One region of the Pedobacter antarcticus genome, then DNA from elsewhere that is predicted to be linked to it. Evidence: riboswitches for the same ligand, from Rfam matches in the RefSeq annotation. Region 1 holds a riboswitch; each other region holds the start of a gene.
The links. Region 1 has a riboswitch for cobalamin ahead of BLR53_RS01135 (TonB-dependent receptor plug domain-containing protein). Riboswitches for the same ligand answer to the same signal wherever they lie in the genome.
Positions count from the first base shown of each region.

Region 2: another riboswitch for cobalamin. It lies ahead of metE (5-methyltetrahydropteroyltriglutamate--homocysteine S-methyltransferase); the one in region 1 lies ahead of BLR53_RS01135 (TonB-dependent receptor plug domain-containing protein).
Region 3: another riboswitch for cobalamin. It lies ahead of BLR53_RS00710 (PKD domain-containing protein); the one in region 1 lies ahead of BLR53_RS01135 (TonB-dependent receptor plug domain-containing protein).

Region 1 is NZ_FNGZ01000001.1:263,040-267,730, reverse strand. Features, by position in the region: gene BLR53_RS01140 (YncE family protein) at 1-357, opposite strand, end outside; gene BLR53_RS01135 (TonB-dependent receptor plug domain-containing protein) at 359-2,443, opposite strand; cobalamin riboswitch at 2,538-2,731, opposite strand; gene BLR53_RS01130 (DoxX family protein) at 2,957-3,337, shown strand; gene BLR53_RS01125 (amidohydrolase) at 3,377-4,691, opposite strand, start outside.
Region 2 is NZ_FNGZ01000001.1:112,604-117,294, reverse strand. Features, by position in the region: gene BLR53_RS00520 (helix-turn-helix domain-containing protein) at 1-336, opposite strand, end outside; gene BLR53_RS00515 (class I SAM-dependent methyltransferase) at 610-1,236, opposite strand; gene BLR53_RS00510 (Lrp/AsnC family transcriptional regulator) at 1,313-1,774, opposite strand; cobalamin riboswitch at 1,948-2,133, shown strand; gene metE (5-methyltetrahydropteroyltriglutamate--homocysteine S-methyltransferase) at 2,311-4,617, shown strand; gene BLR53_RS19735 (hypothetical protein) at 4,679-4,691, shown strand, end outside.
Region 3 is NZ_FNGZ01000001.1:158,136-162,826, forward strand. Features, by position in the region: gene BLR53_RS00700 (DUF5996 family protein) at 1-864, shown strand, start outside; gene BLR53_RS00705 (universal stress protein) at 879-1,355, opposite strand; cobalamin riboswitch at 1,494-1,685, shown strand; gene BLR53_RS00710 (PKD domain-containing protein) at 1,811-2,752, shown strand; gene BLR53_RS00715 (DUF5074 domain-containing protein) at 2,768-3,871, shown strand; gene BLR53_RS00720 (bestrophin family protein) at 4,132-4,691, shown strand, end outside.

The DNA.
Region 1 (4,691 bases):
TTTAGCATCCAGGATCTCCAGTTTATTTGACACATTCACAATCACATAGAGCTTAGACCCATAAACCAGGATGTCATTACCTACGTCGCCCAGTCCTCTGGTAACTTCAGGATTTGCCTGACTATAAATATTGCGCTGATACTTTCCTGTCCGGAAATCAATCAAATCCAGAGAAGCTTTATTCATATTCATATTTCCTTCGTTTAATATGAACATTCCTTTCAATGTACTTGAAGGATTGGGAGGAAATACGAGTTCTTCCTGGGAAGGAATCACAGACGGATCTTTCCGGCAGGAAGAAAAAACTATACAAAAAGCTATAAGTATGCAGATAAAGAGAGAATTGGGCTTTTTCATATTAAATCGTGTATTGAAGTTTTAGGCGATAAAACCGGCGGGGCATTGGAAAACTCGCAATAATCTCCCTATCCTGGTTAAGTAGATTATTAATCTCTATCTGGAATTTTAACTGCTGTTTGTTTAATAAGAAATTATAGCCCGCGGAAACATCATGGGTATACCAGGGCTGCATATAATTGTACACCTGATTCTGGTCCGTACTTAGCTGATTATATCTTTCGCCCGTATATATATAACTGTAATTGAATTCAAAGTTTTTATAATCAGCACCCAGGGTCAGCGAAGCACTATGCATGGGTGTATAAGGAATATTATAATTATAACGTTCTGTGCTGGTAATATCCCTGGCCTGCTGATAAGTATAATTAACACCTGCCTGAATACCAACTCCGTTACCCGCATTCCATACTGTTTGTATATTGGCTTCCAACCCTTTAATACCAACGACCCCAATATTATACATTGTCCAGCGGTAAAGATTCTGACTGGGGACAGCTACAATTTTGTCCTTAACCCGGTTATAATATGTATCAGTCTGGACAGACAGGCTCACCAGAGACTGGTGCAAGAATGTATGATGGTAGGTCAATCCAAAATTATACTGGCTTGTATATTCAGGCCTTAATAAGGTATTCCCTATAAATGTGTAGTAAAGGTCGTTGAAAGTAGGCATCCTGAAAATACTTTTATAAAAAGCCCTGACCCTGAAGTCTTCGGTATCAAATGGTTGCCATGAGGCCAGCACGGCTGGTGTAAATTCATGCTTGCTGCCCGCACTCGTATACTCACGGACCTCGTCCCGTATAAAGCTTCCTAATACGGAGGCCTGCAGATTAAAGCGTTTCAACTTCAGCTCCGAGGCTAGCGCAGTCAGGATGGTATGACGGGTTGGAAAAGGAAATCTGTAAAGATTCGCGTCCAATTTATTCATCTGATAATCTGTAGACAGGGCAATTTCCCAAACCGGCAGCAGATGGAGGCGGCCGGCAGCAGAAACATAGAGTTCATCCTGTTTAAACCGGTTATCCAGAAATCCAGAAGTGGTCACATATTCAGGATCAAGATAACGAAGGTAATCATGCGCATATTTTGCATTAACCATTAAACTATAGCGTCCTTTATCATTCGTTTGGTAACCTGCCTGAACAAAAGTGTTCCTGTCCCACTGTCGCTGAGTATAGTCAAACTTATTCGCTACGACGGCTCCAGGCAACCCCCGCGCCGATCTGTACTGGTAACCTTTAACAAACCAGGAACTACTGTCTGCCGTTAAACCATTCAACCCTGCCTCCAGGCGCATCGATGTAATATCAGTATTACTTCTTCGTGCGGTAGTATCATAAACTCCATTAGTATACCGGAATTTATACCTTCCGTCTGCATGGAGCCATTCTGTACTTAAATTTGCAGTTAAATGCGGACTTATTTTTTCCTGCCAGCGAACAGAAGGATTAATTAAACCAAAGGAGCCACTTTTCACACCAACCCGAATGTGCCGGTGCTCGCCAGGCTTAAATTCTGGTCTGGCAGACCTCATATAAATAGAACTCGCTGCACTGAACGCTTTCGCAGGTTGATAGATTTCGCTACGCTGACCGTTATAAAGGGCAATTTCCTCCAGGTTGTCCAAAGAAAATCTACTGAGATCTACCTGTCCGTTCTGGGCGTTTCCCAATTGTACACCATCATAAAAAACAGCGGTATGCATAGAGCCAAGACTTCTTACATTCACGGTTTTGAGCCCCCCGATGCCACCATAATCTTTCAGTTGGACCCCACTAAAAAAACGCAGTGCATCAGCAACAGAAAAACTATTCAGTCTGGTTAATTCGGAACCTTTCAATAACTGGACAGGAGTTGCAGACGTATGGCGTATACCTGCCCTTACCGTAGCAATATTAACCTGTCTGAGTTGGAAAATTTTTGATGTATCCGCTTTGCGATCCTGGATGTTTTTTTTGATCTGGGCAGATACAGTGAATGGACAGCACACCACCATCGACACTAAAAGAGTGAAATATAAACACTGAATCCAAGAAAGGTATTTACGCTCTAAAAGCGTAGGAAGCGCAATTAATTCCATGTGTGGTATAGTAACCCCACAGCAAACCAGATTTAAACTATAAATGAAAAAACACGATAAGTATTTTCATTCCAGCTCCATTCCACGAAAGCTATGAATTATAAAGCTAGAGGCAGGTATTCTGACTTGCTCTCCTTGCCCCGCCTTCCCATTCTCTGAACAGAACAGTGACTATAGATTGGGTTTGGTATAAAGAGCTTACAGCTGCGGGACAGTTCCGGATTTACACCAGATTCCCTTTTAATCTTTATGCGACTTACATAGAGAACCAAAAGCGAAGCAAATGTAATTAAAACGTGCCGGATTTTAGTCTTGAGGCATATATTTAATCTGATTATCGGCGTAATAAGTCTTACGGCTTCCTTTTTTATCGATCCTGATCCCGTCGCCGTCCGGGGATTTTTCCAGGTCAGGATTATGAAATTCAATGTCCTTTACAGCCCTTATTATTGGCTCATACTCCCCTGATTTTTTCGTATATTAATATAGAGATTTAAAAAAAATCAAAGACCTATGACCGAATCAAAAAAAACAAAAATTACGTATTGGGTGAGCACAGGGATACTGGCCATATTCATCATCCCAGGTATTTTTTTCCTTAACAGTAAAATGGCATTAGATGGCACAGCACACCTTGGTCTTCCTTTATGGTTTCACTGGGAATTAGGGATCGCTAAGTTCATTGGCGGTATTATACTCATTGTACCTCTTTTCCCGAAGCGGTTAAAGGAATGGACTTATGTAGCTTTCGGTATAGATTTTATCTCTGCATTTATTGCTATTCTTGCCGTAGACGGAGTTGGCGGTATGTGGTACAGTCCGATTGTAATGTTTATCGTCCTGCTGGTCTCCTATTCCTCTTATCACAAACTGAATAGTACGGTTCCTGCATAAAAAAATCCCTGCCGCTGGAGTTCGTGGCAGGGATCATAATCAGGATATCAAAATTTGCTGTTCCACCCCTTTATAGTATCTGGCACGCAATGGCGGTATACGCGCCACTGCTTCAGCAGAACAACTTGCCTTAAACAGGTTAAAACTAGCTGCATCACCAACTTTCGGCCATAACTGTTTACCGTTGTCATCCAGCGGCAAAATATCGTCGGTTGCAATTCGCAGACATCTGGACAGTGCCAGTTCGTCCGACCAGCCATAAAGCTGTGCAAGCAAATTGGCTTTTCCCAGCATATTGCCAGAGCCAAAAGTAGACCAATGATCAATTACACTGTCCGTACCTGTCATTACCCTTACCTTATGTTTGTACAAAGTTGGTATAGGCATCACAGATTTCCCTATCGGCACGGTAGATATGATACCAATACCCGCTTCGGCAAGATTTGCACATACCTGATCCAGTTTAGGCTGTTCCAGTCTGCTTAAAGCGAAGGCGTGGCTAACAAATGTCTTACCTTTCAGCGCTGGATTCTCCATCACGCGTCTAGTGAGATATTCGATAGTTTCCAGACCCGATTCACCCGATTCATGCAGGTGAATGTCAATTCCCTTTTTGTAATCCAGTGCCAGGCGGATGGTCAGATCCATTGATTTAATCATATCCCGATCAATAGATGTAGGATCCAGGCCGCCTATAAAATCTATATCCAGCTGTGCAGCTTCCTTCATCAGCCCCTCAGATTTTGAGTATAATAGTCCATGTTGCGGAAAAGCAACAATCTCTACTCCGAACGAGTTTTTCTTATTCAAGATGGCCTGTTGAAGATTCTTTAAGGAGTTTAACTTTGAAGTAGGTTCGATATTGCAATGGCTGCGGGCAAAGTCTGTGCCCTGAGACTGCAGTAACTCGATTATCTTTTCTGCCCTTTCGGTAGAATGAGGCAATAACTGAGGGATAATCTGTTCCTCCAGTCTGATCATGTCAACAATAGATTTCTGTTTTTTAGACCTTGCCTTCCACGGACCACTGTAAAAAGTTTTATCCAGATGGATATGCATATCTTTCATCGCAGGAAGCATAAGATACCCCTTCGCGTCCACAGCATCCTTCGAATCTGAGTTCGGCTGTATGCTGAAGATTTTTCCATCACGGATTTCCACAACAAACAATGCCGTTTTAGTAGCAGTTATTTCAAACTCATCTGATTCAAATCCAGTTTCCAGCAAAACGTTTTTAAGCGTGATATTCCCCGCTTTGTTACTGCTTCCAGTAAACGCTGTCATGGCCACTAATGGTTTGGGTACACCAGCCAGGAGGCCGGCACCAACCATGCCGGTAGATAAGGATAAAAAG
Region 2 (4,691 bases), 150 kb from region 1:
ACCTAAAAGTGTTATTACCGCCACATAAGGTATTACATGCTTTGCCCAGTTTGGCTTTTCATCTTCCGCGTATGATTCCAGATATAAAAAAAGAAATGGACCAATCAGAACGCATGCAGAAAGTCCAACCTGAATGAAAATATTCGATAAGTGAGGATTGAAATAGAAAAATACCGATTTAATAATTCTAATGCTCAAAACCAGCAATAGTAACGATAAAAAATAGTTGGTGAAGATTTTCTTTTTTGCATATACTGCAAAGTATAATGACAGTAAGAAACCATTAAAAGCTCCTAAGACACTAAAAAAGAAAAGCAATTGATTTGACTCTGCCATTATTTTATTAAAATTATCACTCGTCTACCTATCAATTACCATCGTAAAACACCTTTGATAACCAACTGTCCGAATAACAAATATTGTTTTTTTATTCGGTCAATTCTGAATTGTCTCATAAAAAATATGTACTGATATCATGTGGCTTTACGCCGAGAACTTGCTCAAGACAGGGAAAATATCATAGCAACCTAGCTGGGAGTTAAAAGCAAAATTAAAGCTACTATCTACAAGTCTAAAGGATGTAAGTCACTCTTTAAAAGTAATGTTTATTCAATGCATTTTCCTTCCAACAAATCGAATAACGCTTCCTGTGCCATTGTGGTAAAGGCCTTCGTTTAATTCAATTTCTTTTTCGATCAATTCTATTATTTCATAGTTTTTAAAATCTGATCTAATTTCATCAATGGAGAATAAGGACTCTACATCCTTTGGACCGCCGACAGCTTCATTATTTGAGACATAATCAATATGATTTTTGCTAAATGCTTCAAAAATTATCATACCTCCCATTTTTAAATGACGGTCAAGTCTTTGATGATATATTGATTTAATTGCTGCCGGAAAGTGGGCATATATAAGTGCAATAACATCAAACTCTTCGTCTGCATATTTTAATTCCTGAAGCTCGCCAACTTTGTAATCAATAGATATATTATTACTTTTTGCGAGCTCCATCGCTTTCATTTTCCCCTCAATGCTAATGTCAAAGGCTGAAACTTCCCAGCCAAGTTTTGCAGCAAATACTGCGTTACGTCCTTCACCTTCAGCTGGCAAAAGAATAGACCCAGGATTAAGCTGCTCAATTTGTTCTTTAAAATAGGAATTAGGTGTTTTACCATACGCAAAGTCCTTGGCGCTGTATCTTTTATTCCATCTGTTAGTCCACGATTCTTCCATTATATGATTTTTTTTGTCGCTTAAACTTATACCTCAGGTTAAATACCATCGGCTATAAACTCAAAACTGGATTCTCTTAAAAGCTAATGTTATGAGTATTTTTTATTTCTGCCATCACAAAAGTGCTATGCGTGCTTCCTATACTTTCAACGGAACCGAGTTTATTGAAAACAAAATCCTGATAATGTTTCATATCCCTCGCGTATACTTTGAGTATAAAATCATAATCTCCTGAAATGTTGTGGCACTCAACAACCTCATCAATATCCATAATATCAGCCACAAACTTGTGGCCTATTTTCTTATCATGTTGTTTAAGCTTGATATTACAAAAAACAATGAAACCCTGGTTGAATTTCTCCGCATCCAGAATTGCGATATATTTTTTAATGTATCCGTTGCCCTCCAGTCTCTTCATCCGCTCAAAAACCGGCGACGGAGAAAGGTTTACAAGGGCTGCAAGTTCTTTATTGGTGTGTTTTGCATTGTTAGCTAATATCTTCATTAACAGCAAATCAGTTTCATCTAATTCATTCATAGAATAATCTCCTTAAGACGCAGTAAAAGTAATACATTAACAGCGTTATAAACTTGAAAATATTAAAAAACAGGACGTTTTATCTGAATATTTATATAAGTAAGGTTTTATAATCTTCGAATGTATCTTTGTTGAAGTTTAAAGCTGATTTGTATAATTAGAGTTCTTTACATATTTCAACAATTGGAAAAGGTTTTACTTAGCTGTGAATTAAAAGGGAATCGTGTGTAAATCACGTACTGTCGCGCAACTGTAAGTAACATATGAAGGTTTTTATCCAAGAGCTCCACTGCGTAATAGCGGGAAGGACGATAAAAGCTGTTACAAGTCAGGATACCTGCCTGTTCTATATTGACGATGCTTTCGCGATTGAAGCTTAAAGTCAGATTGATACATATACAACAGGTAAAACCTTATAGGTTAGCTATGCCTGCCTAGATCTGTATTTTTCTTTCTTAACCTTCTTTTATACAGGCATCCTGAAGTCAGGAAGGACTTTTTACAATGATTATTAACCATTTAAAAAGTTGAAAGAAATGTTAACACAAAACCTCGGCTACCCTAGAATCGGGAGCCAAAGACAACTGAAAAAAGCCTGTGAGCAATATTGGGCAGGTAAAATCGACCTTACAGAATTAAATAAGGTAGCCCGTACCATCAAAGAACAAAACTGGCAAACCCAGCTTGATGCGGGCATCGATTTGATCCCTTGCAACGACTTCAGCTACTACGATCAGGTATTAGATACCAGTTTGTTATTGGGAGTAATTCCCGGGCGTTATTCACCTGTACTCTCGCAGGTAAAAGCTAATCATGAAATTGATCTTTATTTCGCAATGGCGCGTGGTTATCAGAAAGATGGCCTGGACATTACCGCAATGGAGATGACTAAATGGCTGGATACCAACTACCACTATATCGTACCTGAATTTACTGCTAACCAGGAATTCAAGATCTTTAATGAAAATATCTTTAGTGAATACAACAACGCAAAACAACAGCTTGGAGATAAGGCGAAACCTGTTCTTCTTGGGCCGGTAAGTTATTTGTTGCTTGGCAAAGAAAAAGAACAGGGATTTGAGCGCATTGATCTGATCAAAAAATTGGTACCGGTATATGTGGAAATCATTAACCGCTTAAGACTTCAGGGCGCCAAATGGATCCAGTTAGACGAGCCGTGCCTGGCATTGGATCTGTCAAAGAAAGAAAAAGAAGCTTTTGATTATGCTTATCGTCTTATCTCACGTAGCGCAAGTGGTGTTAAAATTCTGGTAACTACTTATTTTGAAGCTTTACTAGACAATACAGAGCTTGCGGTAAACCTTCCGGTAGCGGCATTACATATTGACCTGGTTCGTGCTCCTGAGCAACTGGAAGAAGTACTTTCACTGATCCCGGATACACTGCAACTTTCTCTGGGTGTAATAGACGGTCGTAACGTCTGGAAAAACGACTATGAAAAATCTCTCGCTTTAATCAATAAAGCCGTGGAAAAATTGGGTTCTGACAGGGTAATCATCGCTCCGTCCTGCTCATTGCTGCACAGCCCGATCGACTTGGATCTGGAAACAGCCATTGATCCGGAGATCAAAAACTGGATGGCATTTGCCAAACAAAAATTGAATGAAGTAAGTGAAATCCGTCAGATTGTGGAAGGCAATACAGCTTTACTGGAAACTAACAAGGCAGCTATACAAAGCAGACGTACTTCACAAAAGGTACATAAACAAGCAGTGAAGGATCGTATTGCGGCAATCACTGAGGCAGATGCGACACGTCAAAGTGCTTTCCCTATACGTCAGCGTTTACACCATGAACGTTTCAATTTTCCAGCATTCCCGACCACAACAATCGGTTCATTCCCACAGACTGATGACATCCGTCAATTGCGTGCAAAATTCAAAAAAGGTGACTTGAGCCTGGAAGAATACGAAAAGGCAATAGAGCAGGCAACTATCGAAGCAATCCGCTGGCAGGAAGAAATTGGCCTGGACGTACTCGTACACGGTGAATTTGAGCGTAATGACATGGTGGAATATTTCGGTGAGCAGTTGGATGGTTTCCTATTCACGAAAAATGGTTGGGTACAGAGTTATGGAAGCCGTTGTGTAAAACCTCCGGTTATTTATGGTGATGTGAGCCGTCCAAAGGATATGACGGTACGCTGGAGCACTTTTGCCGCAGCACAAACCAACAAACCTATGAAAGGTATGCTAACCGGTCCGGTAACCATTTTACAATGGTCATTCGTACGTGATGATCAGGGACGCGATATTACCACCAACCAGATTGCTTTTGCTATCCGTGATGAAGTTCTGGCACTTGAAGAAGCTGGAATAAGCATCGTACAGATAGATGAAGCTGCTATCCGTGAAGGTTTACCATTAAGAAAAGCGAAACATCCGCACTATCTTGATTGGGCAGTTAATGCTTTTAGAATTACGGCAAGTGGAGTAAAAGATGAAACCCAGATACATACGCACATGTGCTACAGCGAGTTCAACAATATTATTGAACATATTGCGGCTATGGATGCGGACGTAATCACGATTGAAACTTCGAGATCACAGATGGAACTATTAGAGGCCTTTGCCAATTTTGAGTATCCAAATGAAATCGGCCCCGGAGTATACGATATTCACTCACCAAGGGTGCCGAGTACAGAAGAAATGACCGCACTACTGGAAAAAGCAGCGAATCTCCTTCCTGCACGTAATCTCTGGGTAAATCCAGACTGTGGTTTGAAAACCCGTAAATGGCCGGAAACTAAAGCCGCTTTAATAAACTTAGTCGCCGCAGCAAAACAAGCCCGCGAGCTAATCAGTGTAGAAAGCATTCTTTAAAATTAAAAGCACCATGGTTTTGCCGTGGTGCTTTTTAATATGATCGTATATTAAAAATTCAATGGAGAGAGACG
Region 3 (4,691 bases), 100 kb from region 1:
GTCCATTTATGGACACAGATTGTTGGTAAAATCAGGCTGTCAAATTCTCCCTGGGTCAATCACTCCTGGCATGTAACACTCTATGTCTCTTCGAGAGGCCTCACTACCGGAAGCATTCCTTATTCCAATGGTATATTTCAATTGGATCTTGATTTCATATCGCATGAGTTGATCGTTTCTTCGAGTGACGGCCAGCGAGAGATCATATTGCTTTATCCGCGCACTGTAGCTAGTTTTTATAAGGAGCTTTTAAGTAAACTTGAACTCATGGGAATTGAAGTAGCCATTTATGCTTCTCCCAATGAGGTTGACCCTGCAATTCCTTTTATGCAGGACGAAATACATAAAAGTTATGACGCCGTTCAAATGAACTTACTTTGGATGGCTCTAGTTAAAATAGAAAAAGTCTTCACCAGGTTTCGGGCCGGTTTCACGGGGAAGGTAAGCCCTGTGCATTTTTTTTGGGGTGCCTTTGATTTGGCTGTGACCCGTTTTTCCGGTAGGGAGGCACCAGTCCATCAGGGCGGAGCACCAAATATGCCAGATAGGGTCATGCAGGAAGCATATTCCCATGAGGTCAGTAGTTGTGGCTTTTGGCCAGGTAGTGAGCTGTCTCCGTCACCGGCATTTTATTCTTATTGTTATCCGACTCCTGAAGGGTTTGGAAAGCAATCTGTACAGCCCGCCGAAGCATTTTATAGTGAAGAAATGGGCGAATTTTTCCTTACTTATGATGTAGTGCAGCGCTCAGGAAATCCCGAGGAATTACTAATGCAGTTTCTGGTATCAACTTATAAAGCCGCGGCTATTACAGGGAACTGGGACAAGGAGCTGGAGTGTAATCTAAGACATTTTGAACGATAGCTAATCCATATTGATTAATCTGTTAAAAATGCAAATTCGGGTACAATGACTGCCGGACATCTAGCGTTACCAAGTATGTCGCTGATGACCGTTCCATACTGGAAATCATCATTGTTACGTGCACGGTAACCTCCCATAACGACCATCAAAATATTTTCTCTTTCGGTAATCAGATTGGTAATATTGTCTGCAAGCGACCCTCCTTCGACAAGACATTCTATCTTTGGTTGATATACATTCTCTGACGCAGCTGTAAGTTGATTAAGGCGTTCTGCTTCCCTTTTCAATTTGGACAGGCTATTTTCCCGGAGTGCAGGGTAATCAGTGTCAGGCCAGTTGTCAAAGGTAGAAACTGGTATGAAATAGGAGTGGAACAGCAACAGGTTAGCCTGAAACTTACCGGCTAATACCAAAGAATATTCAGCTGCATTTCGTGCACAACTGCTGAAATCGGTCAACACAATTATAGTTTTAAGATCTTGATCACTCATAGAATTGGTTTGATTAGTTGAGTTATTAAAGTTACTGTGTTATTACGATATGAAAATGATAATACTCACCTAATTTACTGATAACGAGCATCTTTTTTATCAGACAAACATATCAGTTTTTTTTCTACATTATTTCATTACATTTGCGGCGCTTTTGGTTCCAGGAATAACGCCCAGGATTAAAAGGGAATACAGTGAAAATCTGTAACTGTCCCGCAACTGTAAGCGCCATAACGATTTTCTAATCTAGCCACTTTTCTGCTTCGACAGAATGGGAAGGCTTGAAAGTCGGGCGTGAGTCAGGAGACCTGCCTTTAGCAATATGATTTCATAGCTTCCGGGGATTGAAGCTAGGATGAGACTTAAAATATTGTATTTCATTTCCTTGTTTAACTGTTTGCTGTGGGGTTGCAACTCATATTTGCATTTCGTCAGGGATAATACTTTCGCTTCCTATGAGAATAAAATTAATTCCAGCGCTCTTTGTGCTATCAATCGTTACTTTTTCCTGTAAGAAAGAACAAACGGAAGGAGAGAGAGAATTACCTCCTGTGGTAAACCAATCACCTTATCTAAACAAAATTTATGAGTTTAGACCCGCTCCCGGACAATTTACTAATGAGGGAGGTAATAATGACCTTGCCAAAACAGATATTCTTGTAGGTGCTGTGGGCAATGGGCTGGTATCATTAGGAGGTTATGGTGGTTATATCGTCTTTGGTTTCGATCACGCTGTTACGAATGGACCTGGTGTTGATCTGGGGATTCATGGCAACCCCTTAATTGGGTTAGGGATGGAGTTTTCGGAACCTGGCATAGTGAGCGTGATGCAGGACAAAAATAAAAATGGCTTACCAGATGATGAATGGTTTGAGCTGGCGGGAAGTGATTATAATGCGTCAACAACCATTAAAAATTATAAGATCACTTACTACAAACCAGCAAGCCTGACTGATGATATCCGTTGGACTGACAATCAGGGTAAGGACGGTCTGGTGCTGAGAAATCAGTTTCATAAACAGGATTATTACCCGGGCTGGGCAACTACCGATGAAATATCTTTTACCGGTACCTTAGTTCGTAACACATTAACGCCAGGATCTATTATCACAAATAAACCTTTGGGTATCGGATACTCGGATAATGGATCGAGTGAATATTTAAGCCTGCAGGAGCAGTTTGGACGCGGTTACAATACTTTTGACATCGATTGGGCTGTAGATAGCAATGGAAAGAAAGTTGCGTTAGATGCGATCGATTTTGTTAAGGTTTATACAGGACAGAACAGTAATGGAAATCCTTTTAGCCCTGATAATGATAATCGGAGGTCCCGTTTTGTCGGCGAAATATCAACAGAATTTGCGGGCGCCGCAGACCTCAAATTACTAAAGAAATAAACAACAAACTATACAATGAAACAATTTAACATCAGACAACTACTTTTTGCTGCATTAATTGTCACTACAAGCTTATACTCTTGTAAAAAAGACAATGTTGATAGTCCGGAAATTGATCCCTCAGGGGCCAAATACGACAATGGGTTTTTCGTTATCGGAGAAGGTTCATATGCAAGAAATGCCGGAGCAATTAATTTCTACAGATACGGGGATGATACGTTGAGCATAAGGGCTTATGAAAAAGAAAATCCAGGTAAAATACTAGCAAATAATTCGCAAAGCAGCACGCTGCAATTTGCTTCGGTAATTAATAACAGCATTTACTTGATTAGCAAAATGAACGGGCCGATTGTTAAAGTAAGCGCGTCGACTTTAAAAGAAGAAGCCAGATATGTTCAGGAAACCAGTAATTGGAGAAGTATTATTCAGGTAGACGGAAACCGCGGACTTTTAAGTGCGGGTGATGGTGTTTACCAAATTGATTTAAATAATCTTGCTATTCAGAACAAATTGATTAACGTAAGTGCGTTAAACACAGGTGACATGTTGAAAAATGGCGATTATGTTTATGTATTGCAAAGTAACGGTGCTAAAATCTTGTCTGCCAGTAACTATTCATTCGTGAAAAGTTTTTCTAACCTGAGCCGTGGTTTTGCAGAGACGCCAAATGGTAAAGTATGGGCCTCGACAGGTAGCCGCTTAATTGCAATCGATAGTAAATTGGATACTGTAGGAGTGGCTATTCCAGTAAGTCTGGGGTCATCTGGTTTAGATGCACCTACAAGAATAACCGCTTCAACGAAAGAGAATGCTGTTTTTTATCATTCTGGCAAATCAATCTATAAGTATATTGACGGTAATGTATCTACATTGGCTAAGCCTTTTATTACCATTACTGAAGATCCATTTATGGTTTATGGCGCTATCCGGTATGATAGAAACAAAGATTATATTGTTGTTAATGGAATTCAGGGCTACGGCGCTGCTTCAACAGTTAATTACCTGTTAATTTATAATGCTTCGACTGGTGCTTTAGTTAAGAAAATAAAATACGGTGGAGACGGCGTTACAGTAGATTTTAGTAAGATCTTCTTTCCTGATCTGACTGTATTTCACTAAGTCTTACTAAATCAACGTATTAAATGCTTAAAGCGGGCGTGTCACATAAGATGACACGCCCGCTTTTTGGAATCGATAAAAAAAGATGGAGGGGAGAATCTTCAATTTCCCGATTTTGCGGTAAAAAATAGGCAGTAATATCATCATGGTCGTATAATTACAGATGTCTGCCAGTCAGACATTTACAGGTGCTATAGCAAATAAATTAAACGACTTGGTCTATAATGGATTCAGATTTGCTAAGCTGTAAAAAACGATATATGTTACTTAAAAAGCGGATTCCTTTTAGTTATATCTTCAATAAGGTAAAACTCGAATTATTTCATGTACTAATCATTGGACTTGTTGTCTATTATCTTACGACCAAATTCAGAGAATTTATTCCGGTGATGCCCTTAGGTATTCCTGCATTTCTGGGTACGGCGATATCGGTTATACTTTCCTTTAAGCTCAATCAATCCTATGACAGATGGTGGGAAGCGAGGAAGATATGGGGGAGTATTGTAAATGATAGCAGAAGTTTTATACTGCAGTTGCAGTCATTTGTTATCAAGCCTAATGCAGAAGATATAAAGAAAATTGCATACAGACATATTGCGTGGTGTTATAGCCTGAGTCAATCATTAAGAGGCCAGGACGGTGCTGCAAATCTGAATGAATATTTATCCGTTGAAGACGTAAACAGCTTGGAAAAACATCACAATAAGCATTTAGCTATTCTCCAGTTGAATGCGCAACATGTCGCAGATCTAAAAGAGCGTGATAAGCTCCATGTTTTTAATCATGTTCAGATAAACAATTCCATGGTTAATTTTTCTAA